4 regions of the Bacillus haimaensis genome follow, and region 1 is predicted to be linked to each of the others. Evidence: riboswitches for the same ligand, from Rfam matches in the RefSeq annotation. Region 1 holds a riboswitch; each other region holds the start of a gene.
The links. A riboswitch is a leader RNA that binds a small molecule or an ion and turns the genes downstream of it on or off. The one in region 1 is predicted to bind S-adenosylmethionine.
Positions count from the first base shown of each region.

Region 2: another riboswitch for S-adenosylmethionine. It lies ahead of ABN702_RS18310 (YezD family protein); the one in region 1 lies ahead of metK (methionine adenosyltransferase).
Region 3: another riboswitch for S-adenosylmethionine. It lies ahead of ABN702_RS16190 (sugar ABC transporter substrate-binding protein); the one in region 1 lies ahead of metK (methionine adenosyltransferase).
Region 4: another riboswitch for S-adenosylmethionine. It lies ahead of ABN702_RS08570 (iron-containing alcohol dehydrogenase family protein); the one in region 1 lies ahead of metK (methionine adenosyltransferase).

Region 1 covers NZ_CP158164.1:489,514-495,381, reverse strand. The annotation lists gene abc-f (ribosomal protection-like ABC-F family protein) at 1-1,620, shown strand, start outside; gene metK (methionine adenosyltransferase) at 2,009-3,208, opposite strand; SAM riboswitch class I at 3,384-3,551, opposite strand; gene pckA (phosphoenolpyruvate carboxykinase (ATP)) at 3,817-5,403, shown strand.
Region 2 covers NZ_CP158164.1:3,593,930-3,599,797, reverse strand. The annotation lists gene ABN702_RS18320 (SPFH domain-containing protein) at 1-1,179, shown strand, start outside; gene ABN702_RS18315 (diacylglycerol kinase) at 1,478-2,398, shown strand; SAM riboswitch class I at 2,597-2,701, shown strand; gene ABN702_RS18310 (YezD family protein) at 2,870-2,992, shown strand; gene ABN702_RS18305 (phosphoadenylyl-sulfate reductase) at 3,088-3,801, shown strand; gene ABN702_RS18300 (anion permease) at 3,832-4,893, shown strand; gene sat (sulfate adenylyltransferase) at 4,919-5,868, shown strand, end outside.
Region 3 covers NZ_CP158164.1:3,166,762-3,172,629, reverse strand. The annotation lists gene ABN702_RS16195 (sugar ABC transporter ATP-binding protein) at 1-1,489, opposite strand, end outside; partial or broken gene ABN702_RS16190 (sugar ABC transporter substrate-binding protein) at 1,558-2,675, opposite strand; SAM riboswitch class I at 2,798-2,905, opposite strand; gene ABN702_RS16185 (PLP-dependent aminotransferase family protein) at 3,108-4,301, shown strand; gene ABN702_RS16180 (cupin domain-containing protein) at 4,370-4,909, opposite strand; gene ABN702_RS16175 (alpha/beta hydrolase) at 5,119-5,775, shown strand; gene ABN702_RS16170 (DODA-type extradiol aromatic ring-opening family dioxygenase) at 5,772-5,868, shown strand, end outside.
Region 4 covers NZ_CP158164.1:1,681,362-1,687,229, forward strand. The annotation lists gene ABN702_RS08560 (argininosuccinate synthase) at 1-545, shown strand, start outside; gene argH (argininosuccinate lyase) at 577-1,950, shown strand; SAM riboswitch class I at 2,329-2,438, shown strand; gene ABN702_RS08570 (iron-containing alcohol dehydrogenase family protein) at 2,522-3,610, shown strand; gene ABN702_RS08575 (MetQ/NlpA family ABC transporter substrate-binding protein) at 3,612-4,427, shown strand; gene ABN702_RS08580 (methionine ABC transporter ATP-binding protein) at 4,500-5,540, shown strand; gene ABN702_RS08585 (methionine ABC transporter permease) at 5,512-5,868, shown strand, end outside.

The DNA of each region.
Region 1 (5,868 bases):
GAAGCAATGGTGATACAGGAAAAGCTGAGGGCACTTGAGCTGCATATGACCCAGGAAACAGATGAAACCAAGCTTCAACGAATAATGGAGGAGTATGGTGTCCTTCAGGAGCGCTTCTCATTTATGGGAGGCTATGAAATCGAAGCCGAGATACAGAAGATAGCAAACGGATTAAAGATTTCACATCTGCTTTCACAAAAGTTTGACAGCCTAAGTGGTGGAGAGCAGACGAAAATTTGTCTTGGTTTTATTCTATTGCAAAACCCGGAACTGCTATTACTGGATGAACCGACCAACCATCTGGATATTTACTCGGTTGAGTGGCTGGAGCAATATTTGCGTGACTACTCGGGTACAGTTGTTGTCATCTCCCATGATCGCTACTTCCTGGACGAGGTTGCATCCAAAATCATCGATCTTGAAGATGGGGAAACACATGTCTACCACACAAACTACAGCGGTTTTATTAAAGAAAAAGAAGAGCGCCTACTCCTTGAGTTTGCAGCCTATCAGGAGCAGCAGAAAAAAATCAAAAAGATGAAAGAGACCATTAAACGCCTGAAGGAATGGGCCAACCAGGCGAATCCGCCAAATGCTGCGATGCACCGACGCGCAAAAAGCATGCAAAAGGCCCTGGATAGAATGGAAAAGGTGAAACGTCCTATTCTGGAGAGAAAGGCAATGGGTCTTCAATTTGAAGGAAGCGAACGGAGCGGGAAAGACGTCCTTACAATGGAAGGTTTGGCAAAATCCTTTGGCCGACGTACGCTCTTTGATCAGCTTGATTTCCATGTTTATTTTCAGGAAAGAGTAGCGATTATCGGCCAAAATGGAACAGGAAAAACCACTCTCCTGAAAATTCTTTTGGGCGAGGAAAGTCATGATTCAGGTGAATTAAAGGTAGGCAGCAATGTGAAAATCGGGTACCTCTCTCAGCATGTGGAGGCCGCCACCCCTAAACAGACGCTGATCGACGCTTTTCGGGAATACGTACCAATCACCCAGGAACAGGCACGACATGTTCTTGCGAAGTTTCTTTTCTACGGTCCTTCTGTATTTAAAAGGGTGGAAAATTTAAGCGGAGGAGAAAAAATGCGTTTACGTTTGGCCCAGCTGATGTATCAAGATATCAACCTCCTTATACTCGATGAACCGACCAACCATCTGGACATTGAATCTCGGGAAGTCCTGGAGGAAGCGCTAGAGGATTTCGGCGGCACGATAGTTACCGTGTCGCATGACCGCTACTTTTTGAATAAATATTTTGAGAAAACTTGCTGGCTCGAAAGCGGGAGGCTCACCACTTATACCGGCAACTACCAATATGCTCGGAATAAGAGAAAAGAATTGGAAAAAGATAAATTGCAAACCGTTGTTTCAGATACGGAAAGAAAGAAGGAAATTGTTTCTAAGGAACGAGTAAGAAGTAATGCCCCAACTACCATCGAGCCCGAGAAGATAGAGGCAAAATTGGAGGAACTGGAACTTGCAATATTCGAGTTGGAAGCACAGATGGAAAAAGAGACAGATCTTGTGGCCCTGCAAAAGTATCAAGATGAATGGAATAACAGAGAATCAGAACGCTCCTCCCTCTATGAATTGTTGGAGGATGCGCTTTAAACCAGTTTTGAGAAGTGTAGACAGGCGATCTATTTCGCCTGTTTTTTTGTTGTATGGCTTGTTTTTTTGTGCAGTTTCGAGTGAATTTTTTTTATATAGGTTACTTTTCATGAAATACGAAGTTTCCCAGGTGGATTTCGCAAGGCAATTTTAAGATATCAACGAAAATTTTCATATATCCACGATTCCGGACATTATATCAACGAGAAAAAAATTATATCAATGAAAATAAAAATATATCAACGAAAAACAGTTGCATATCGATAAAACGCATTTTCTCACAAAATCCGACATCTCTACGCAATGCAACTAGCAAGCCACTCCCCAAAACAAAAAACTGCCGCCAAACCAGGCACATAACCTGATTTGGCGGCAGCCACAATAATTATTAAGCGTTCGCTTGCTCTTTCAATGCATCAGCTTTGTCCACTTGCTCCCAAGGAAGGTCAAGATCGTTACGACCGAAGTGACCGTATGCTGCAGTCTGCTTGTAGATAGGGCGACGAAGGTCTAGCATTTTGATGATTCCAGCTGGACGAAGGTCGAAGTTGTTGCGAACCAGTTCCACTAGCTTCTCTTCAGAAACTTTACCAGTTCCGAAAGTGTCCACTGCGATGGATACAGGTTGTGCTACACCGATTGCGTAAGCAAGTTGAACTTCACATTTGTCAGCCAAGCCGCTTGCTACGATATTTTTTGCAACATAACGTGCTGCGTATGCTCCAGAACGGTCAACTTTCGTTGCGTCCTTACCGGAGAATGCTCCACCACCGTGACGAGCATATCCGCCATACGTATCAACAATGATTTTACGGCCAGTCAATCCAGCATCCCCTTGAGGTCCACCAATAACGAAACGGCCAGTTGGGTTTATGAAGTATTTTGTGTTTTCGTCAATCAAGTTAGCAGGAACTACCGGCTTGATTACGTGTTCTTTCACATTACGTTGGATCTGCTCCAAAGAAATCTCCGGGTGATGCTGAGTAGAGATAACGATTGTATCGATACGTACCGGTTGATCGTTTTCATCATATTCAACAGTTACCTGAGTTTTTCCATCTGGACGTAAGTATGGAAGGATTTCTTCTTTTCTTACTTCTGTTAGGCGACGGGAAAGCTTATGAGCCAATGAAATCGGTAAAGGCATTAATTCCTTAGTTTCATTGCAAGCAAATCCGAACATCAAACCTTGGTCTCCCGCACCGATCGCTTCGATTTCCGCATCTGACATTTGTCCTTCACGAGCTTCCAATGCTTGGTCGACACCCATTGCGATGTCAGCGGATTGCTCGTCGATGGAAGTAAGAACCGCACAAGTTTCTGCGTCAAAACCGTACTTCGCACGAGTGTATCCGATTCCTTGGATGGTTTCACGAACGATTTTTGGGATATCTACATAAGTAGAGGTAGTGATTTCTCCAGCAACAAGCACCAATCCGGTTGTTACAGAAGTTTCACACGCTACACGTGCATTTGGATCATTAGTAAGAATAGCATCAAGGATGGAGTCGGAAATTTGGTCACAAATTTTATCCGGATGTCCCTCCGTTACGGATTCAGAAGTAAATAAACGACGTTGTTTAGTCATTAAAAAAGTTCCTCCTTTTGTATATGAAAAGCGTTTTACCTCTCTTCATGTATAACAGTATGTTTGATACGGATCTCATTTCCTGTTGTGTGATGTTCTTTGTTATCTTGTGCAAAATATAAAAAACCTTTCCATAATGTTGAGGAAAGGTTTGAATTCAAGAATTAGCCTTTCACTCTTATCGGTCAAGGTCAATGCCTTGCTCAGGTTTAGCACCTTTTCTCAAGCGACAATTTTCTTGTCCAAAAAAATCAGCGAAGTGCTTTTTCGCGCTCGCCCATTTACCTTTGAGCAGGTTGCTGGGTTTCATAGGGCCTGCCCCTCCACCAGCTCGGAATAAGAGTATCCGTTCAAGGTTCTATATTAGCGTAATAAAAGCTTTATTGTCAACAAAAAACGGCAAATTATTTAAATGAAGAAACAGGAAAAAACATATGCTATCATTAAGTAGATTTGTCCATGTACATAAGCCTCTTTTTCACAAAATGTTAACGGATTCACACTTTATTTCATAAAATATTTTAATTAGTATGGACTATTGGATTAAATGTGTTATACTTTTTAACAGATGAGAAATTAATATACAAGTTGAAGGAGAGTTATCCATGATGAAAACGGTTGGTATTGATAATGGTTTAACTAAATTAATATACGGAAGCAACACGCAAATGCAACTTTCTGTACCTCAATTAGTGGAGAAAGTATTAAACCGCAATGAAGGCAGCCTGACATCTACCGGTGCAGTTGTTGCTACAACTGGAAAATATACGGGTCGCTCCCCTAAAGATAAATTCATTGTGGAAGAGGATATCTCCAAGGATAAGATTGACTGGGGAAAGGTAAACAGCCCGATCTCTGAGGAAGTATTCGAACGTTTATATGAAAAAGTACTAACCTACTTAGAAAATAAAGATGAAATTTTCGTGTTCAAGGGCTTCGCAGGAGCGGACGAAAAATATCAATTGCCTATCCAGGTAATCAACGAATTTGCATGGCATAACCTTTTTGCGCACCAGCTATTCATCCGACCAAATGACGAACAGCTTGCCAAACATGAAACCGCATTCAGTGTTGTCTCTGCACCAAGCTTCAAGGCTGATCCTGCAGTTGACGGTACGAACTCTGAAGCATTTGTCATCATTTCCTTTAAAAAGCGCGTCGTTCTTATCGGCGGGACAGAATATGCAGGTGAAATGAAGAAATCCATTTTCTCTGTCATGAACTACTTGCTTCCTGAGAATGGTATCATGCCGATGCACTGCTCTGCCAATGTAGGACGTGAAGGCGATGTAGCACTATTCTTTGGTTTATCGGGTACTGGCAAGACAACATTATCCGCTGACCCTAACAGAAAGCTGATCGGTGACGATGAGCACGGCTGGTCCAATACAGGCGTATTCAATATTGAAGGCGGCTGCTATGCGAAATGCATCGGACTGACGCACGAAAAAGAGCCGCAAATTTTTGATGCCATCCGTTTTGGATCTGTACTTGAAAATGTGGTAATCGATGGTCAGTCAAGAATCGCTGACTATGACAACTCCACTTTAACAGAAAATACCCGTGCCGCCTACCCACTTGAAGCAATGGACAACATTGTACAGCCAAGTATCGCGGGACACCCGACAACCATTGTTTTCTTGACAGCTGATGCAACTGGAGTATTGCCTCCAATCTCCAAGCTTTCTAAAGAGCAGGCAATGTTCCATTTCTTGAGTGGGTACACAAGTAAATTGGCCGGAACAGAGCGCGGAATCACTTCTCCGCAAACAACGTTCTCCACTTGCTTCGGTTCTCCATTCCTGCCACTTCCTGCAACTACGTATGCAGAGATGCTTGGCAAGAAAATCGATGAGCATAATGCCCAGGTCTACCTTGTTAACACTGGCTGGACTGGCGGAGAGTACGGAGTAGGTAGCCGTATGAAGCTTTCATACACAAGAGCAATGGTTCAAGCTGCTCTTGAAGGCGATCTTACAAATGTGGAAACAGAAAAAGATCCATATTTCGGAGTGGAGATCCCTCTGCATGTTCCAGGTGTACCTGATGAAGTGCTGCAGCCTAAGAAAACATGGCATGATGATGAGAAGTATGATCTTGCTGCCCGTGAATTGGCTGGTAAATTCAAAGAAAACTTCACAAAGTTCAAAAACGTACCGGAAGACGTGCTAGGACTTGGTGGACCAACCGTTTAACAATATATTGGAGCCATCCGAAATGACATTAAGTTGTCTTTCGGATGGCTCTTTTGATATTTGAACCTATTAGAAATTGGAGCTTATGATGAACTTTTTCATGGGGGGCGGTGCTCAAAAGGTCCTTCATCAACACGATGATGGACTTTTTCATAGGGATCGGTGCTCAAAAGGTCCTTCATACTCCTGATGATGGACTTTTTCATAAGGCTCGATGCCCAAAACGTCCATCATCAACCCAATGATGGACTTTTTCATAGGGATCGATGCTCAAAAGGTCCTTCATACTCCTGATGATGGACTTTTTCATAGGGATCAATGCTCAAAAGGTCCTTCATACTCCTGATGATGGACTTTTTCATAAGGCTCGATGCCCAAAACGTCCTTCATACTCCTGATGATAGACTTTTTCATAGGGATCAATGCTCAAAAGGTCCTTCATACTCCTGATGATGGACTTTTTCA
Region 2 (5,868 bases), 1.4 Mb from region 1:
GGGAAAGCTAAAGAAGACATGGAAAACGAAGCGCGTGAAGTACTAGAAGGTCACTTGCGTTCTATTTTGGGATCCATGACAGTAGAAGAAATTTATAAAAATCGCGAGAAATTCTCACAGGAAGTACAGCGCGTAGCGTCTCAGGATTTGGCAAAGATGGGTCTTATCATCGTTTCCTTCACAATCAAAGATGTACGTGACAGCAACGGATACTTAGAATCTCTAGGAAAGCCACGTATCGCGCAAGTGAAGCGTGATGCGGATATTGCGACTGCAGAAGCGGACAAAGAAACACGTATCAAACGTGCAGAAGCTGCAAAGGATGCACAGCGTGCAGAGCTTGAGCGTGCGACGGAAATCGCGGAAGCGGAAAAAGAGAACCAAATGAAAATCGCGGAGTACCGCAGAGAGCAGGATATCGCAAAAGCACGTGCCGACCAGGCGTACCACCTTGAGGAAGCGCGCGCGAAGCAAGAAGTAACGGAGCAGCAAATGCAGATCCAGATCATCGAGCGTCAAAAGCAGATTGAGCTTGAGGAAAAAGAGATTCTGCGTCGTGAGCGCCAGTATGATTCCGAAGTGAAGAAGAAAGCCGATGCGGACCGTTACTCTGTGGAACAGGGAGCGGCAGCAGACAAGGCGAAGCAAATGGCCGAAGCGGATGCGAACAAATACCGTATCGAGGCAATGGCAAAAGCGGAAGCGGAAAAGATCCGTATCGATGGTATCGCAAAAGCCGATGCACAAAGAGCGCAAGGGGAATCCGAAGCGGAAGTTATCCGTCTGAAGGGACTTGCAGAAGCGGAAGCGAAGGAAAAGATCGCAGAAGCATTCGAACAGTTCGGTCAAGCGGCTATCTTGGATATGATCATCAAAATGCTTCCTGAATACGCGAAGCAAGTGGCAGCTCCACTTGGTAACATCGACAAGATCACGGTTGTTGACACTGGCAGCAGCGGTGAAAACGGCGGTGCCAACAAAATCACAGGCTACGCAACGAACCTGATGTCCACGCTTCAGGAATCCCTGAAAGCATCATCTGGCATCGACGTAAAAGAGCTGATCGAAAACTTCTCAGGCAAAGGCAACATCCGCAACAGCATCGACAGCCTGACAAACGAAATCAGCACACCAAAAAACACCGACAAAAAAGAAACAAACGTGGAAGAGCAGAAATAAGCGAGCGGAATAAAAAATTTGTAAAGAGGGCCAGACCCCGGCAGGAATTTGCTACAGAATGTAGTACTGCTTGGGGTCTGGCCCTTTTTGTTACAAAGTTTACGGTTCTCGCAATTTTCGTTTTTATTGCATCTGATGCAGGGAATAGGCTAATATGTTATCTGGGGTCAATTTGAGGTTGACCCAGGTTCGATTGGAAATTATAGTTAAATTAGAGTGACTTCAAGTATGAGTGCTAGTATACATCGATAGAAATTAATATAGAAGCGTTTAAATATAAATATAGGATGATGGGAAAATGAAACGAGCGAGAGTAATATATAATCCAACATCTGGGCGTGAAGCGTTTAAAAAACACTTGCCAGAGGTTTTAGTGAGGTTGGAACAGGCTGGATATGAAGCATCCTGTCATGCTACTACCGGACATGGAGATGCGACGGTGGCTGCAAGGCTTGCGGTTGAACGCAGATATGACCTGGTTGTCGCGGCTGGTGGAGACGGAACAATCAATGAAGTGGTCAACGGACTTGCGGAACAGGATTATCGTCCACAGCTAGGAATCATCCCGGTTGGAACGACCAACGATTTTGCGCGCGCCCTTGACCTGCCGAGAGATGACATCATCGCGTGTGCCGATGTCATAGCAAACGGAGTTCCAATGCCGGTCGATATCGGGAAAGCAAATGATCAATACTTCATGAACATCGCAGGCGGCGGGAAAATGACCGAGCTTTCCTACGAGGTACCAAGCAAGCTGAAAACGATCATCGGACAGCTGGCCTATTACCTTAAGGGTATGGAAATGCTGCCTTCGATCAGACCGACCAATGTTCAGATTGAATATGATGGAAAAGTCTTTGAAGGAGAAATCATGCTGTTCCTCGTATCACTGTCCAACTCTGTCGGTGGATTCGAGAAGCTTGCACCGGACTCCTGCATGAACGACGGGATGTTTGATTTGATCATTTTGAAGAAAGCAAACATCGCCGACTTTATTCGTGTCGCGACGCTTGCTCTTCGCGGTGAGCACGTGAAGGATCCGCATGTGATCTACACAAAAGCCAACCGTGTCAAAGTCCATACGGATGAAAAAATGCAGCTGAACCTGGACGGAGAGTACGGCGGACTGCTGCCAGGCGAATTCGTCAACCTGTATCGCCACTTGGATGTACTGGTGACGGAAAAGCGCAAAGAGATTGAAATGAATAAGTGTATATAAGAAAAAGCTGCAGGTGTTTTTACTTCTGCAGCTTTTTTGCATAGAGGGGAATCGACAAGTCTAGGACCATCCTCCCAAAAAATAAAAAATTCAAAAAAATAGGCAAAAACATTGTTGACAATTCATATGTGTATGGTAGGATTAATTTTAATATCAAGCAGTAACAAACGTAGCTAACATCGCACAAACAATAATAGACGCTTATCTAGAGCGGCTGAGGGACTGGCCCGTTGAAGCCCGGCAACCTGCTGTAAGCAAGGTGCCAATTCCAGCAAAATGGATACCCATTTTGGAAGATAAGGTGCAGCATTCTTAGTATATGCGCCTTTTCCAAATGGGAGAGGCGTTTTTTATTTTTCAAGACCCAAGTTTGCTTACTGTCCAGCTCTGGCGCTTTCCCCCCTTGGAGGCGTTGGAGCATTTGAATAGAGGAGGCGGGCCAATCTGAAATCGGCGGAATGGGAAGATGTCATGGTTCATTTGGAAAGAATGCTGCAATCTGTGAAATTCGGATCTATCACCTTGGTGGTACAGGATGGAAAAGTCATTCAAATCGAGAAAAATGAGAAGGTTCGCCTTCAGAAAAAACAATAGGCGCTGACTAGACAAACTAGAGGCGGTCCCCCTGCATGTACACATATGCAGGAGGGCTGCCTTTTTTCGTGGACAAGAAAGGAGCAGCAAAACAGATGACGGAGAAGATAACGTTCAAGAATTGGAAAGAAGTTTCGCTTTTTCCGGTGGAGACCAAAACAAAAGGTGCAAAGGAAGTGCTGGAATGGGCATACCACACCTACAAGGATAACGAAATTGTCTATGCTTCAAGCTTTGGGGCGGAGGCGATGGTCCTGATTGACCTGATACAGGAGGTGAAGCCGGATGCACAGATTGTGTTCCTGGACACCGAGCTGCACTTTCCGGAAACCTACGAGGTAATTAAGAAGATAGAAGCTCGGTTCCCAGATCTTCAAATCGAAAAAAGGAAGCCTGCGCTCACATTGGAGGAACAGGCTGCTGCTCACGGAACCGCACTTTGGAAAAGAGATCCGGGACGATGCTGCCAGATAAGGAAAGTGGAGCCGCTAAAGGAAGCACTAACCCCAAAAGAGGCTTGGATATCCGGCCTTAGAAGGGACCAGTCGCCGACTCGTGCAAAGACGGATTTTCTGAATCGGGATGATAAGTTCCAGAACATCAAAATCTGTCCCCTCATTCATTGGTCGTGGGAGGACGTTTGGACGCACATCCGCGAACAAGATCTGCCCTTTAACGAGTTGCATGACCATGGCTATCCGAGCATCGGCTGTTTTCCCTGTACGCAGGCGGTCGGCGACGGAGGGGACTCAAGGGCAGGGCGCTGGGTCGGCAGCGGAAAAACGGAATGTGGCCTTCATACAAATTAGAGATGGGCAGAGGTTAAAGGAGGAAGAAGCATGCTAGTTACCATAGCCGTCATCGTTGGTCTTTTTTTCGCCATGAATATTGGAGCGAGCGGTGCGGCAGCATCCATGGGAATTGCCTATGGGTCAGGCGTTGTGAAAAGAAATGCAGCTTTGGTTTTATGTGGAATCGCCGTGTTCTTTGGAGCGTGGCTCGGTGGCGGCGAGGTGGTCAGAACGATGGGAAGCGGGATTGTACCGCAAAGTACGTTTACCGTTGCGGTGGCGCTGATTGTCATAATGTCTGCAGCTCTATCTTTATTTTTAGCCAATCTATTCGGCATCCCCTTGTCCACAAGCGAAGTGACGGTTGGGGCGGTAGTCGGTGCAGGAATCGTCTATCAATCTGTCTTTGCCGGAAAGCTTGCCTGGATTGTACTGTTTTGGCTCCTTACTCCGGTAGTCGCCTTCTTCATCGCGATTGCGGCTGGCTGGATGCTGAAGCATAGATTCATAGACAAATGGGTGAAGTCCAAAAGGGCGGTCCCGGTCTTATCGGTCCTGGTTGTCTTGATGGGCGTGTTCGAAGCCTTCTCGGCAGGCATGAATAATGTCGCAAATGCCGTTGGTCCGCTTGTCGGGGCAGGCATCATGGACACAAATCAAGGAATTCTATGGGGAGGATTGTTTGTTGCGGTGGGAGCACTGCTTTTAGGTCAGCGGGTGCTGGAGACGAATGGCAAGAAAATCACGAAGATCAAGCTGGAGGAAGGCTGTGTTATCTCAGGGACAGGAGCGGGGATTGTGACAGTTGCTTCCCTTTTTGGCATACCTGTCCCACTCACCCAGATTACGACTTCGTCCATAATCGGGATCGGTTTTGTGAAACAGGGAAGAGCGGTGCTGAAAAAGGATATTGTCGTGCAGCTGCTGGTAGTCTGGGTCGTTTCCCCGGTTTTATCGATGGTGCTGTCCTACACCTTGATTCAGCTATTAATCGAACAGAATATGTATCCGGTCATTGCGATGCTTGGCGTGCTCGTTTCCGTGTTCGGGGTGAGATTTTTAATGCTTCGTGCCACGGCGCAGGCAATCCCGGTATCGAGTAAAGATTAATTTTAAAAAAGAGAGGTTGAATAATATGTCCTTGCCAACACCACATGGCGGCACACTCGTGCAGGCCTATCATCCAAATTATGATACGAGTCTTATAGAAAAGGAGATTGAAATAGACGCCATCGCCCTAAGCGACCTGGAGCTGATCGGGGTCGGCCTCTTCAGTCCGTTGACAGGCTTTCTCGGAAAAGCGGATTACGAATCGGTAGTGGAAAAGCTGCGTCTCGCAACTGGCACCGTTTGGTCTGTTCCAGTTACCCTGCCAGTGACAAAAGGAGTTGCAGCAAGCCTATCAAAAGGCGAGACCTATAAACTTACACACAATAAGGAAATCTACGGTGTGATCACGGTGTCCGAATGGTATGAACCCGACCTATCCAAGGAGGCGAGAGAAGTATACAAAACCGAAGAGCATGCACATCCCGGCGTCAAGCGGTTATTTGAACGCGGCGATATTTATGTGGCGGGAGAGGTGACCTTGACAAGGAAGCCTGACAAGGGTGTTGCAGCAGATGTCTGGCTTGAGCCGAAAGAAACGCGGGCACTGTTTGAGGCGAAGGGCTGGAAAACAGTTGTCGGCTTCCAGACGAGAAATCCGGTGCACCGCGCGCATGAGTATATCCAGAAGGCGGCGCTTGAAACGGTCGACGGACTGTTCCTCAACCCGTTGGTGGGTGAAACAAAATCCGATGACATTCCGGCGGACGTCAGGCTCAGAAGCTATCGGGTCCTCTTGGAAAACTATTACCCGAAAGACCGTGTTCAATTGGCGGTCTACCCTGCAGCTATGCGTTATGCGGGACCGAGGGAAGCTATTTTCCATGCCATCGCCAGAAAAAACTTCGGCTGCACGCATTTTATCGTCGGCCGTGACCACGCAGGCGTAGGCGATTATTACGGAACCTATGATGCACAGCATATTTTCAGCAATTTTACCGAAGAGGAGCTTGGCATCAAGCCATTATTTTTCGAACA
Region 3 (5,868 bases), 1.9 Mb from region 1:
CTGCTGAGTAATATAGGATTTCTTCTTCATTTGTCTCTGATGTGATAAGCTCCCGTGAAACCTCGCCATCATACAATACATACATACGGCTCGTGATCCCCATTATTTCGGATGTTTCCGAGGATGCGTAAAGAACCGCTTTTCCGCGCCTTGCCAAATCGGCAATCAATTCATATATATCCTTTTTTGCCCCAACATCGACACCCTTTGTCGGTTCATCGAAAATGTACACATCGGCGTCAGTGATCAGCCACTTTCCGATCGCTATTTTCTGTTGATTTCCGCCGGAAAGGTGCTGGGCAATGGTATCTGGGGAGGGGGTTTTGATACCCAGACTCGTAATAAGCTCGCTGGCTTTTTTCCTTTCCTTTTTCCGATCTAAAAAGCTGAAAAAAGAAGTGAACGAGTTCAAGGAAGCAGCCGTTAGGTTCGTCGTAACCGTTTCAGCCACAAGGATCCCTTCTTTTCTTCTTTCTTCCGGAACGAGTGCTATACCCTTTTTCACCGCTTCATGAGGGCTCTTTAGCTGAACCTTTTGCCCTTTGATGAAAATGTCGCCGGATGTAACGTCAGATAGACCGAACAGTGTCTTGCAGAGCTCTGTTTTACCAGCGCCGACGAGCCCGGCAATTCCGATGATTTCACCCTCTGAGACTTTGATGGAAAGGTTATTCAGTTTAGTAGAGTCGGAGAGATTGCTCACTTCCAGCACGGTCTGCCCAAGCATGGCTGGTTGTTCCGGGAATTGCTCCTCCAGCTTCTTTCCAAGCATCTGTTCCACCACTCTATTTTGAGTAGTAGCCGTTGTCACTTCCCTGGACACAAGCTTTCCGTTACGCATCACCGTGACCTCCTCGCAGAGTTCAAAAATTTCGGGCAGCCGATGAGAAATAAAGATGATGCCAACATTTTGATTCTTTAAGTCTTCTATAATACGGAAAAGCTCCTTCGTCTCCGTCTGGCTTAACGGGGCAGTAGGTTCATCCAGAACCAAGAATCGGCAATCGGTGGCAATGGACTTTGCGATCAGCACCATTTGTTTTTCCGCGAGTGTCAGCTCGCTTACCAGCTTCTTCGAGGAAAGCCTGATGTTCAGTTTTTCCAGCACAAGGGATGCTTTATAATGCAGCCCCCGCCAATCGATGAACTGCCTATTCTCACGGACTGTTTTTCCAAGCATGATATTTTCCCCGACCGTCAAATAGGAAACTAGTGCGGTATCCACTTCCTGATAGACCGTCTGGATGCCAAAGTCCTGTGCATCCTTTGGCGTGCGGATGGGGAGGGGGGTTCCGTCAAGCGCAATTTGGCCGGTATAGTGACTGTAGGCTCCAGAGAGAACCTTCATCAGTGTGGACTTTCCTGCACCATTGGCTCCGATCAAAGCGTGTACCTTACCGGTTTCCGCTGTAAAATCGACCTGACTTAATGCTTTCACTCCCGGAAATTCGATCGAGATATCGGTCATTTGAAGAGTTTGTGCTGCCATGTCATGTCCTCCTTTCACAAAAATGAGACACTCTCTTCACTAGGATAAGAGAGTGCCCGATATACTGGCTACTTCTGATAATGCTCCTTCAGCACCTTCATCCAGTCCTCTTCAAATGCGGAGGAGGTTCCCCAGCCTTTAATGATATCTGCGAGATTCACCATATTGACGGCTTGATCCGATTTGCGAAGCTCCTCCTGGGAGATGAGGGATGCTTCGAGGTCATAGGTTTCCGGTGTTTCCTCGCCAGCGAGCTTCTTTGCAAGCAGACGCAGATTGACGGCACCAATCAGTTTCGGATCTACTGCAGCTGTATATTTCCATGGACTTTTATCCGCCTGGATTTCCTGAAGATCGGCATTGGATACATCGATTCCGTAAATTTTGATCTCGTCACGTCCTGCTTCCTGGATCGCGCGTGCCGCACCGATTGCGAAGGCATCCCATGTTGCAAAGATGGCGTCGATTTCCCCTTTTTTATGCTTATTCAGCATTGCAGCTACGGCATTCTGGGTCTGAACGGATGTATCAGCAGCTGCCACACCGAATCGCTCCACTTCCTTGATGCCGGGATTGCCGGAAAGCGTGTCCTTATAGACTGCGTTCCTTCTTACCATTGGAGGAAAACCGTCCACCCAAAGGTAAACAATATTTGCTTCCCCATTGAAATCCTTCACCAACTGATCTAGCGCCAATTTTGCAAGTGCTTCATCGTCCTGGGAGGTCTGTGTCACTCCTGCTACAGTTCCGACATCCGGATTGGAGTCAAACGTCACGACGCTTTTGCCAGCTTCCACCAGCTTCTTTACTCCTTCTACAGTCGCGGCATCGTCCCCGTGGGAAAGGATGACCCCATCATAATCCTGAGTGATAGCCTGCTCGATCGCATCGTGGAACTTCGCGCTGTCCCCGTTTGCGGTGAATACATCCACTTCAAAACCGAGTGCTTCTCCTTCCTGTTTGGCACCTGCCAGGAATTGAGCGGTATGATCATCGCCTCCGATTTTACGGATGACCTTGATTTTCGCACCTTCGCCTTCCGCAAAGCGCTCCGGTACATTTTCAAAAGATACCTTTTCCTTGGCTCCTGCAGTCTGTCCGGAATTCCGGAAGAACATCCTGTTAAAAGTAGTGATAATGATAGTGTTGCGGCAAAAACTGATTTCACGATTGATTTCTTCTTCATGCTCATGACTCCCCTTTAGGTTTTTTCTTTTTTTGGCCAGGGAGGAATCATAAAAAATAAAAAATAAAAAAACCTCCCTGAAAAGAGAGGTTTCACCGCAATATATATATCGGGATGCTCCTCTCTCATCTTTCAGAACACAGATATGTCCTGCAGGATTTAGCACCAATTCCATATGGAACGGTTGCCGGGCATCATAGGGCCAGTCCCTCCGCCACTCTCGATAAGAGAATACAACGTATATTCTTTTTTAAAAATTTATAATTATCACTTTAATAGGTTGAAGAGGTAATGTCAAGAAGTAATTTTTTCGAGAATTTGGAGAGTTTGCAAACTATAAACAGGAATTACTGGTACTGATTAAGGAAGAAGTTTAAAATCAATTTAAATGAGTGGGGACAAGGGACCTGTCCCCGGAAAGGAATGGTGAACATGGACGCTGAATCCTTTTTCTCCAACAACATAAAAGCTGCATTGAAGAATAGTCCGCCTGGTGAGTGGATGCCAAATATCCCGGAGAATTGTATTCGGCTGAATTCGGGATATCCTGCACCAGAGCTTGTTCCTGATCAGGAGCTGAAGGCGGCAGTGGCGCTCCTCCTGGACGAGGAGAGGGATTTACCTCTTCACTATCTAGGAAGTCCACGTATTGATAAGCTGAAAGAGCAGATTCAAGATAGATTGGCGGAGCGTGGAATGCGTGTTTCCAAAGAGGAGCTATTGATCACTTCCGGTGCATGCCAGGCGATAGATTTGGTTGCCCGGATCCTCCTTGACGAGGAAGCGGTCGTTGCAATGGAAGCACCAACCTATATGGAGGCTTTGGAAATATTCAAGAACTACACGGATCATTACATATCCATTCCGGTCGATGAGCAGGGTCTTCAGACTGATCTATTGGAAAAAGAGCTGGCAGAAAGAAAACAGAACGGCCTCGCTTTGCCGCGTTTCCTATACACCATCCCGACCTTTCAAAATCCTACTGGGACCACACTGACAGCAGACCGGAGAAAGCATCTGCTGGAGCTTGCCTCCTCCTACAATTTTCTCATAATCGAGGACGATGCCTATGGGGAGCTTGCATTCAACGAAAGCCCCGAAACATTGAAGTCGATGGACAAAGAAGGACGGGTGCTTCATATCGGATCGCTCTCCAAGGTCGTAGCACCCGGCATGAGGATCGGCTGGGTAGCAGCAGCGCGTGATTTCATTACAGCACAATGGTGGTTCAAAAAAGACCTCGATCATCCGTTTGCCCATAGCACAATGGCCACTTTCCTGGAAAACATCGACTTCGAGGAAAGGCTCGAGATGCTGAGGAGGACCTATCGCGAAAAGTGTGCGGCCATGCTCTCCGCCCTGCAGGCAATCATGCCAACATCCGTCACTTGGTTTGTGCCCGAAGGAGGCTATTTTGCCTGGGTGAGGATTCCGGGAGTCGATACCGCAGAAATGCTGGCAGAGGCCATGGCAGAAGGGGTAGCCTACATTCCTGGGAAGCACTTCTTCCTGGATCAGGCAGAAGGAAAAGAGTATCTTCGACTTTCATTTAGCTATGCGGAGGAGAAGGAGATAGTAGAAGGAATAAGGAAACTCGCGAAGATAGTCGGGAATCTTGCAAAATAAAGAAGAGGCCGTTCGAAAAGTCAGCTTCAATGGACTTTCCCGAAGGCCTCTTATTTCGTGATTCCTATTTAAAAAATATCATGCAGTTCCGTATCAGAATAGATGCTTATTAAAACGACGGCTTTCCCGTCTCCTATGTTTTTGACAAAATGGGGGACACTTGCGTTCCAGCTGAAGGAATCGCCTTCTTCAAGAATACTGGAGTCCTCCCCTTGTTCTGCAAGGATTTTCCCCTCCAATACTAGGTGACTTTCCTCTCCCTCATGGGCATTCGCCTCTCCCATGGAAGCACCGGGAGGGAATTCAACCATCATCATTCGTAGCCCGCCTTTGGACGTCAAATGCTCTATTTTCAAATTATTAAAAGTGGAGTAGTTTCGCTCCGCCTTTCTCACTACCCGCATATGCTGCTGCTTTTCCAATAATAGATAGGGAAGTGGAACTCCCAGATAATTCGATATCGTCTGCAGTGTGCTGATGGATGGAGAGGTGTTATTGTTTTCGACATTGCTGATAAATCCCTTTGAAAGGCCGGTGCCTTCACACATTTGAGCAATGGTTATTTTTTTTCGGTTACGTATTGCCCGAATTTTTGAGCCTATTTCCATTTTCTCACCTCTAAGGTTTCCTAATAAAAAACTTAATTCTATCTTAGCAAAAAAATGGTTGACAATCTAGAAGGCACCTTGTTATCTTATAAGTAACAAATGTTCATATTATGAAACAACAAACCTTTTCAAAGGGTTTTCTTTTTAACTATAAGTTTCTTAATATGAATATATTATTCTTAATAAATAACAAAAGGGGACGAGTGAACATGAAATCACCGATGATCTATGAGCTGCGTCAACCGAAGAAACTCGATTCGACTAAAAAATATCCAGCCATTTTCGTATTTCATGGCATTGGCAGCAATGAACAGAATATGCTGCAGCTTGTAGAAGGGTTGGAAGAGCAGTTCTACATTTTCAGTATTCGGGGACATCTTGAGCATCCACCTGGTTTCGCTTATTTCACGATACAAGGTTATGGGAGACCGCATCGGGAGGTATTCGATCAGGCGATTGTCAAGCTGACCAGCTTTATTGATTATGCGATCGAACAGTATCCGATTGACAAAGCGCAACTATACTTGCTCGGATTCAGTCAAGGAGCCATCCTGTCGATGTCACTTGGTCTGACACTTGGGAATCGCATCAAGGGAATTGTGGCGCTAAGCGGATATATTCCAGGATTCGTGAAGGATGAATATAAGATAGATCCGGTCGATCAGATGTCCTTATTGATTTCTCATGGGGAAATGGATCAGGTATTGCCTTTTGAGTGGGGAACTGCCGCTAAGGATTATTTCCAGTCGCTTGGAGCAGACATCACATTCCATCCATACCAGGCAGGACATACCGTAACAATGGAAATCCATCAGGCCTATATGAATTGGCTACTTGATTCACTGAAGGAGGAGAAGAAAGCATGATGCCATCTTTATTTATTGCACACGGGGCACCGTTAATTGCGATAGAGGACAATGAGTATACACAGTTTCTAAATCATCTGGGGCGGATGATGC
Region 4 (5,868 bases), 1.2 Mb from region 1:
ATGGTGTTCCTGTAGCACTTAATGATAAGAGTATGGATCTTGTACCATTGATTGAAGAACTGAATGAAATAGGAGGAAAGCATGGAGTGGGCCGTATCGACCACATTGAAAATCGTCTTGTTGGAATCAAATCCCGTGAGGTCTACGAGAATCCCGCTGCGCTTATTCTGATTCAGGCACATAAGGAATTGGAATTTTTGACATTGCCTAGAGAAGTGACCCAATTCAAAACCTCCATTGATCAACAAATGGCAAAAGTGATTTACGAAGGATTATGGTATTCCCCGTTAGTGGGTGCGCTACAAGCTTTCGTTGAGGAAACCCAGAAGCATGTAAGCGGAAAAATCCGCGTAAAGCTCCAAAAAGGAAACCATACAGTAGTCGGGCGTCAATCCGAAAACAGCTTATACAATGAGGAACTGGCCACCTATTCCAAAGGGGACATGTTCGACCATAACGCTGCAGTCGGCTTTATCAAGCTCTGGGGTCTGCCGACAAAGGTGTATGTGGAAATTCATAAAAAAGAAAAAGTAGCAAGCTATTAAACTTATTTTTTGAAATGGAGGCTATCATCCTATGTCTAAACTATGGGGCGGAAGATTCACCAAGGAAACCGACAAGCTTGTAGAAGCGTTCACTGCCTCTATTACTTTCGATAAAGAGTTGGCTAGTGAAGACATCGAAGGCAGTATCGCACATGTGCAGATGCTCGGGGACTGCGGAATCATCGCCATTGAGGATGCAAATACAATCAAAGAGGGATTATTGAAGATACAGCAAAAAATCAACAATGGAGATGTAGAGTTTCTTGTGGAGCATGAGGATATTCACATGAACATTGAAAAGCTGCTAATAGATGAAATAGGACCTGTTGGAGGAAAGCTTCACACAGGACGAAGCCGTAATGATCAAGTCGCGACAGATATGCATCTGTATCTTCGCAAGCAGACGAAATCGATCATTGGACTTTTGAATGACGTGCAAAAAGCGATAATGGATCAGGCAAAGAATAATATTGACACCATTCTGCCAGGCTACACCCATCTTCAGCGAGCACAGCCTGTTTCCTTTGCTCACCATCTTCTTGCATATTTTTGGATGCTTGAACGTGACAAAGAAAGATTGCAGGACAGCTTGAAACGTATAAACTGGTCACCACTTGGTGCCGGCGCACTTGCTGGAACAACCTTCCCGATCGACAGACAGCAGACGGCAGAATTATTAGGGTTTGATATGGTATACCCGAACAGCATGGATGCAGTCAGCGACAGGGATTTTATCGTTGAGTTCCTGTCACACGCATCGCTAATCATGACACATATTTCACGTTTATCCGAGGAGCTGGTCATCTGGTCGAGTCAGGAGTTTCAATTCATTGAACTAGACGATGCCTTTTGCACGGGATCTAGTATTATGCCTCAAAAGAAGAATCCGGATGTCCCAGAGCTTCTCCGTGCCAAAACCGGAAGAGTATATGGCAACCTCGTAGGTCTGCTGACTGTTTTGAAGGGGCTACCGCTTGCCTACAACAAAGATATGCAGGAAGACAAAGAAGGGATGTTCGATACAGTAGCAACACTCGACGGTTCAATGCGCCTTCTTGCTCCGATGATCCGTACCATGACTGTCAACAAAGATAAGATGCACCAAGCTGTATCACAGGATTTCTCCAATGCAACAGATATTGCAGATTACCTTGTAACAAAGGGACTGCCATTCAGACAGGCACATGAAATAATCGGAAAAATCGTCCTGTATGCCATAAATAACCAAAAGTTCCTATTAGGTTTGACCATAGAAGAATACCAGCAGTTTTCACCATTATTCAAAGAAGACATCTATAAAATCCTACAACCCAAAAATGTAGTAGGAGCAAGAAACAGCCAAGGAGGCACAGGATTCCAACAAGTAAAAAACCAACTAGCCTTCGCCGAGCAATTTGTCGACTAATTGGAGTTTTTTAGTGCAGAGGAAAACTTCAACAATATTAATTAACTTTCTACTTTTTTTACGAAGGCCCTGTTAATTTCTAGTGTAGGTTTTAAGAATCTAGCTATTGATTGGAGCAATAGGCGAAGACTCCTGCGGGAGATAGCGGTAGACTGGGGACCCCACAGGCGAAGCCGAGGAGGCTCCGACACCGCCCCTTGGGTCGCTGCGCCTAGTGCGGAAATCAACAGCGTGTTCAAAGGTGACAATCTATTTACAAGATTAGGAGTAGTAAAAACGCTTACATTTTATTATTTCAAAAAACTTATTGACAGAAGCTTTTCAGCAACATATACTTACTTTAATCTTTTAATAATTCAATAGTTTCAAAAATTACAACTCTTATCAAGAGTGGCAGAGGGACTGGCCCCATGACGCCCGGCAACCTTTCTAGATCGATAGAAAAGGTGCTAATTCCAGCAGAACAACGATGTTCTGGAAGATAAGAGAGGACGTTTTTTTGTATTCTCATCCTCTCTTGTTTTCAAGGGAGGATTTTTTGTTGCATTGGAACTTTGGAGGGAGGAATGAAATGATCAACGTACAGGGTGCACCAGCCATCTATCAATCGGAGGTGGGAGTGTTTAAAAAACTTCCTGAATTTTTAGAATCAAATGGGTTTAAAAGGGTCTTCATCGTACATGGAACAAAATCACTGCATGCCGTGAAATCGCATATTCCTGATTTCGGATTCCTACAGGTGCACTTTGAACACTACCGAGGTGAATGTTCGGATGAGGAAGTCAGGCGGATAAGGCATATTGCAGAATCATGGGACGCGGACATAATCATCGGGTTGGGCGGAGGTAAAGTGTTAGATCTCTCTAAAGCGTTGGGCTACGAAATGCGTGTGGATGTTGTCCTGGTTCCTACTGTCGCTTCCACATGTGCCGCTTGGACCCCACTTAGTGTTTTCTATTCGGAGAGTGGCCAGTTTAAACGGTATACCATTTTTCCGAAAAGTACGCTTTTGGTCTTGGTGGAACCTGAAATTTTGCTAAATGCACCCGTCCAGTTTTTCAAGGCTGGCATCGGCGATACACTTGCCAAATGGTATGAGGCGGAGAGCCTTATTTACGATCTCGAAACAGTTCCGGTACCTGTCCAAATAGGGCTGCAATCAGCCGATCTTTGTAAAAACATTATATTGGAAGAGGGAATTCAAGCCCTCGCTGATATAGAAGGGGGAACGCTCAAATCCAGTTTCCGAGCTGTCACCGACGCCATCATTATGCTTGGTGGAATGGTGGGTGGCTATGCAGATCACTATGGAAGGATAGCAGCCGCACATTCTGTACATAATGCATTGACGAAAATTCCTTCCACCCATCATCTTCTTCATGGAGAGAAAGTAGCATATGGAATACTCGTCCAATTGGCATTGGAAGGAAAAATAGAGGAGATCAGCAATCTGGCTTTATTTTTTGAAAAAACAGGTCTTCCAATGAGCCTCCATGATCTTGGCATTTCCATCAATGATAGAAAGACGCTAGAAAAAATCGCCGATAATACCCTGCTTCCTTCAGAGTCGATCCACTTTATGAAAAGGAAATTTGAAGCATCAGATATTTTGGAAGCATTTGAAGTAATCGAAAAAATAAATGAAAAAGGGAGAGAGTAGGATGAAGAAAATATTAGGATTTTTGCTGACAGCACTATTATTATCGGTTATTACTGCATGTGGGAGCAGTGAATCAGGGGGGAGTGAGGCCCTGAGTGAAGATAAGCTGATTGTCGGAGTTACAGCGGGACCTCATGAGCAGATATTGGAAAAAGTGAAGGAAGTCGCGGCAAAGGATGGATTGGATATAGAAATCGAGGTTTTCACTGAATATGTAATGCCGAATGTCGCGTTGGACGAGGGTGACCTGGATGTAAACAGCTTCCAGCATAAGCCTTATCTGGAGCAGTTCAAAAAGGACCGCGGATTGGACTTAACAGATGTAGCGACAACAGTTAACTTCCCGATGGGCATATATTCTGCTAGCATCAAAGATATTAAAGATCTGAAAGATGGCGATAAGGTCGGTTTGCCAAATGACCCAACTAATGGGGCTCGTTCCTTGCAGCTATTTGAATTGGCAGGTTTGATCAAATTAAAAGAAGGCGCTGGTGCAAATGCAACCTTAAAGGATATAGAGGAAAATGAAAAAAACCTGGAATTCATTGAATTGGAGGCTTCCCAGATCCCACGTCAACTCGAAGAACTGGCAGCTGCTGCTATCAACACAAACTTCGCGGTGGAATTTGGATTTGTTCCAACCAAAGATTCCATTTTCATTGAACCAGGAGACTCTCCTTGGGTAAATACATTGGTCGTCCGCACGGAGAACAAGGATGATCCAGTATTGAAAAAGCTGATTAAAGCTTATCATTCTGATGAAGTGAAACAGTTTATCGATGAAACGTTTGAAGGATCTGTTGTTCCATCATGGTAATAGCAAGACTTAGGAAAGCCGCCAATGGTGCGGCTTTCTACAATATTTACTCAGAAAATGGAGGGATACATAATGATTAGACTCGATAACATCTCCAAAAGCTTTGTCTCCAAGAAATCCAGCATCGAGGCATTGAAAAATGTTTCGTTGGAGGTGCAGAAAGGCGAGATTTTTGGTGTGATCGGCTACAGTGGAGCGGGAAAAAGCACCCTGATCCGCTGTGTCAATCTTCTGGAAAAACCAACAAAAGGCAAGGTTTTTGTTGACGGGCTTGAATTGACTTCTCTTACCTCCAAAAAGCTTTTAGCATCACGCCGAAAAATAGGAATGATCTTTCAGGGTTTCAACCTGTTAAAAACCGCTACAGTATATGAAAATATCGCCATACCTTTGCGGTTGACCGGTGTATCCAAAAAGGAGATAGCGAATAGAGTAGACAAATATCTGGGAATTGTCGGTCTATTGGACAAAAAAGAAGCTTATCCAAGCCAGCTTTCAGGAGGGCAAAAGCAACGGGTCGCCATCGCAAGGGCGCTTTCCAATGAACCGAGTGTTCTATTAAGCGATGAGGCAACAAGCGCATTGGACCCTGATACAACAGAGGCGATTCTGGATCTATTATTGAAGATAAATAAAGAACTGGGTATAACCATTCTCCTGATCACCCATGAAATGCATGTCATTCAAAAGGTCTGTGATCGGGTAGCTGTGATGGAAAATGGCGAAGTGGTCGAGCAGGGCCTCACCAAAGATGTATTCACATCGCCTGGACATCCTACAACGAAAAAGTTTGTTAATAGCATTTTCAATCACCAACTTACTCCTGAACTATTAGAGACTTTAGGGGAGAATGGGGAAATCGTTTCCTTGAAATTCCTGGGGCATTCCTCCAAAGATCCTGCTCTAGCTGTTGTGAGCAAAAAATTCGATGTGTATCCTAATATTTTGTCTGGAAACATTACACAGTTAAAGGAACATCCTTTTGGAAGTCTTCTCGTTCATATAAAGGGGGAAGAGTCAGAGGTTCAAAGGGCGATCCAATACTTAAAAGAGCAAAATATACAAGTGGAGGGAGCGGGCTATCATGTTAAACACAATAAGCGAATTTCATAGTGAGTGGGGAGATGCTGTCTGGCAAGCCGTTCTGGAAACCCTGCAGATGGTCGGGATCGCACTTTTCATTTCGGTACTCATCGGCCTTCCGCTTGGGATTCTACTTGTCTTGACAAGACCAGGAAAGACTTTGGAAAACAAGTATGTTTACGGTCTTTTAAATATTTTGATAAACGTAGTACGGTCCATCCCGTTCATCATCCTATTATTTTTTATTCTGCCTTTTACGAAACTTGTGGTAGGAACAACGATGGGTGTAGCAGGAGTTATGGTTCCTCTCGTCGTGTATACCGCTCCATATATTGCAAGACTGATGGAGAACTCCTTG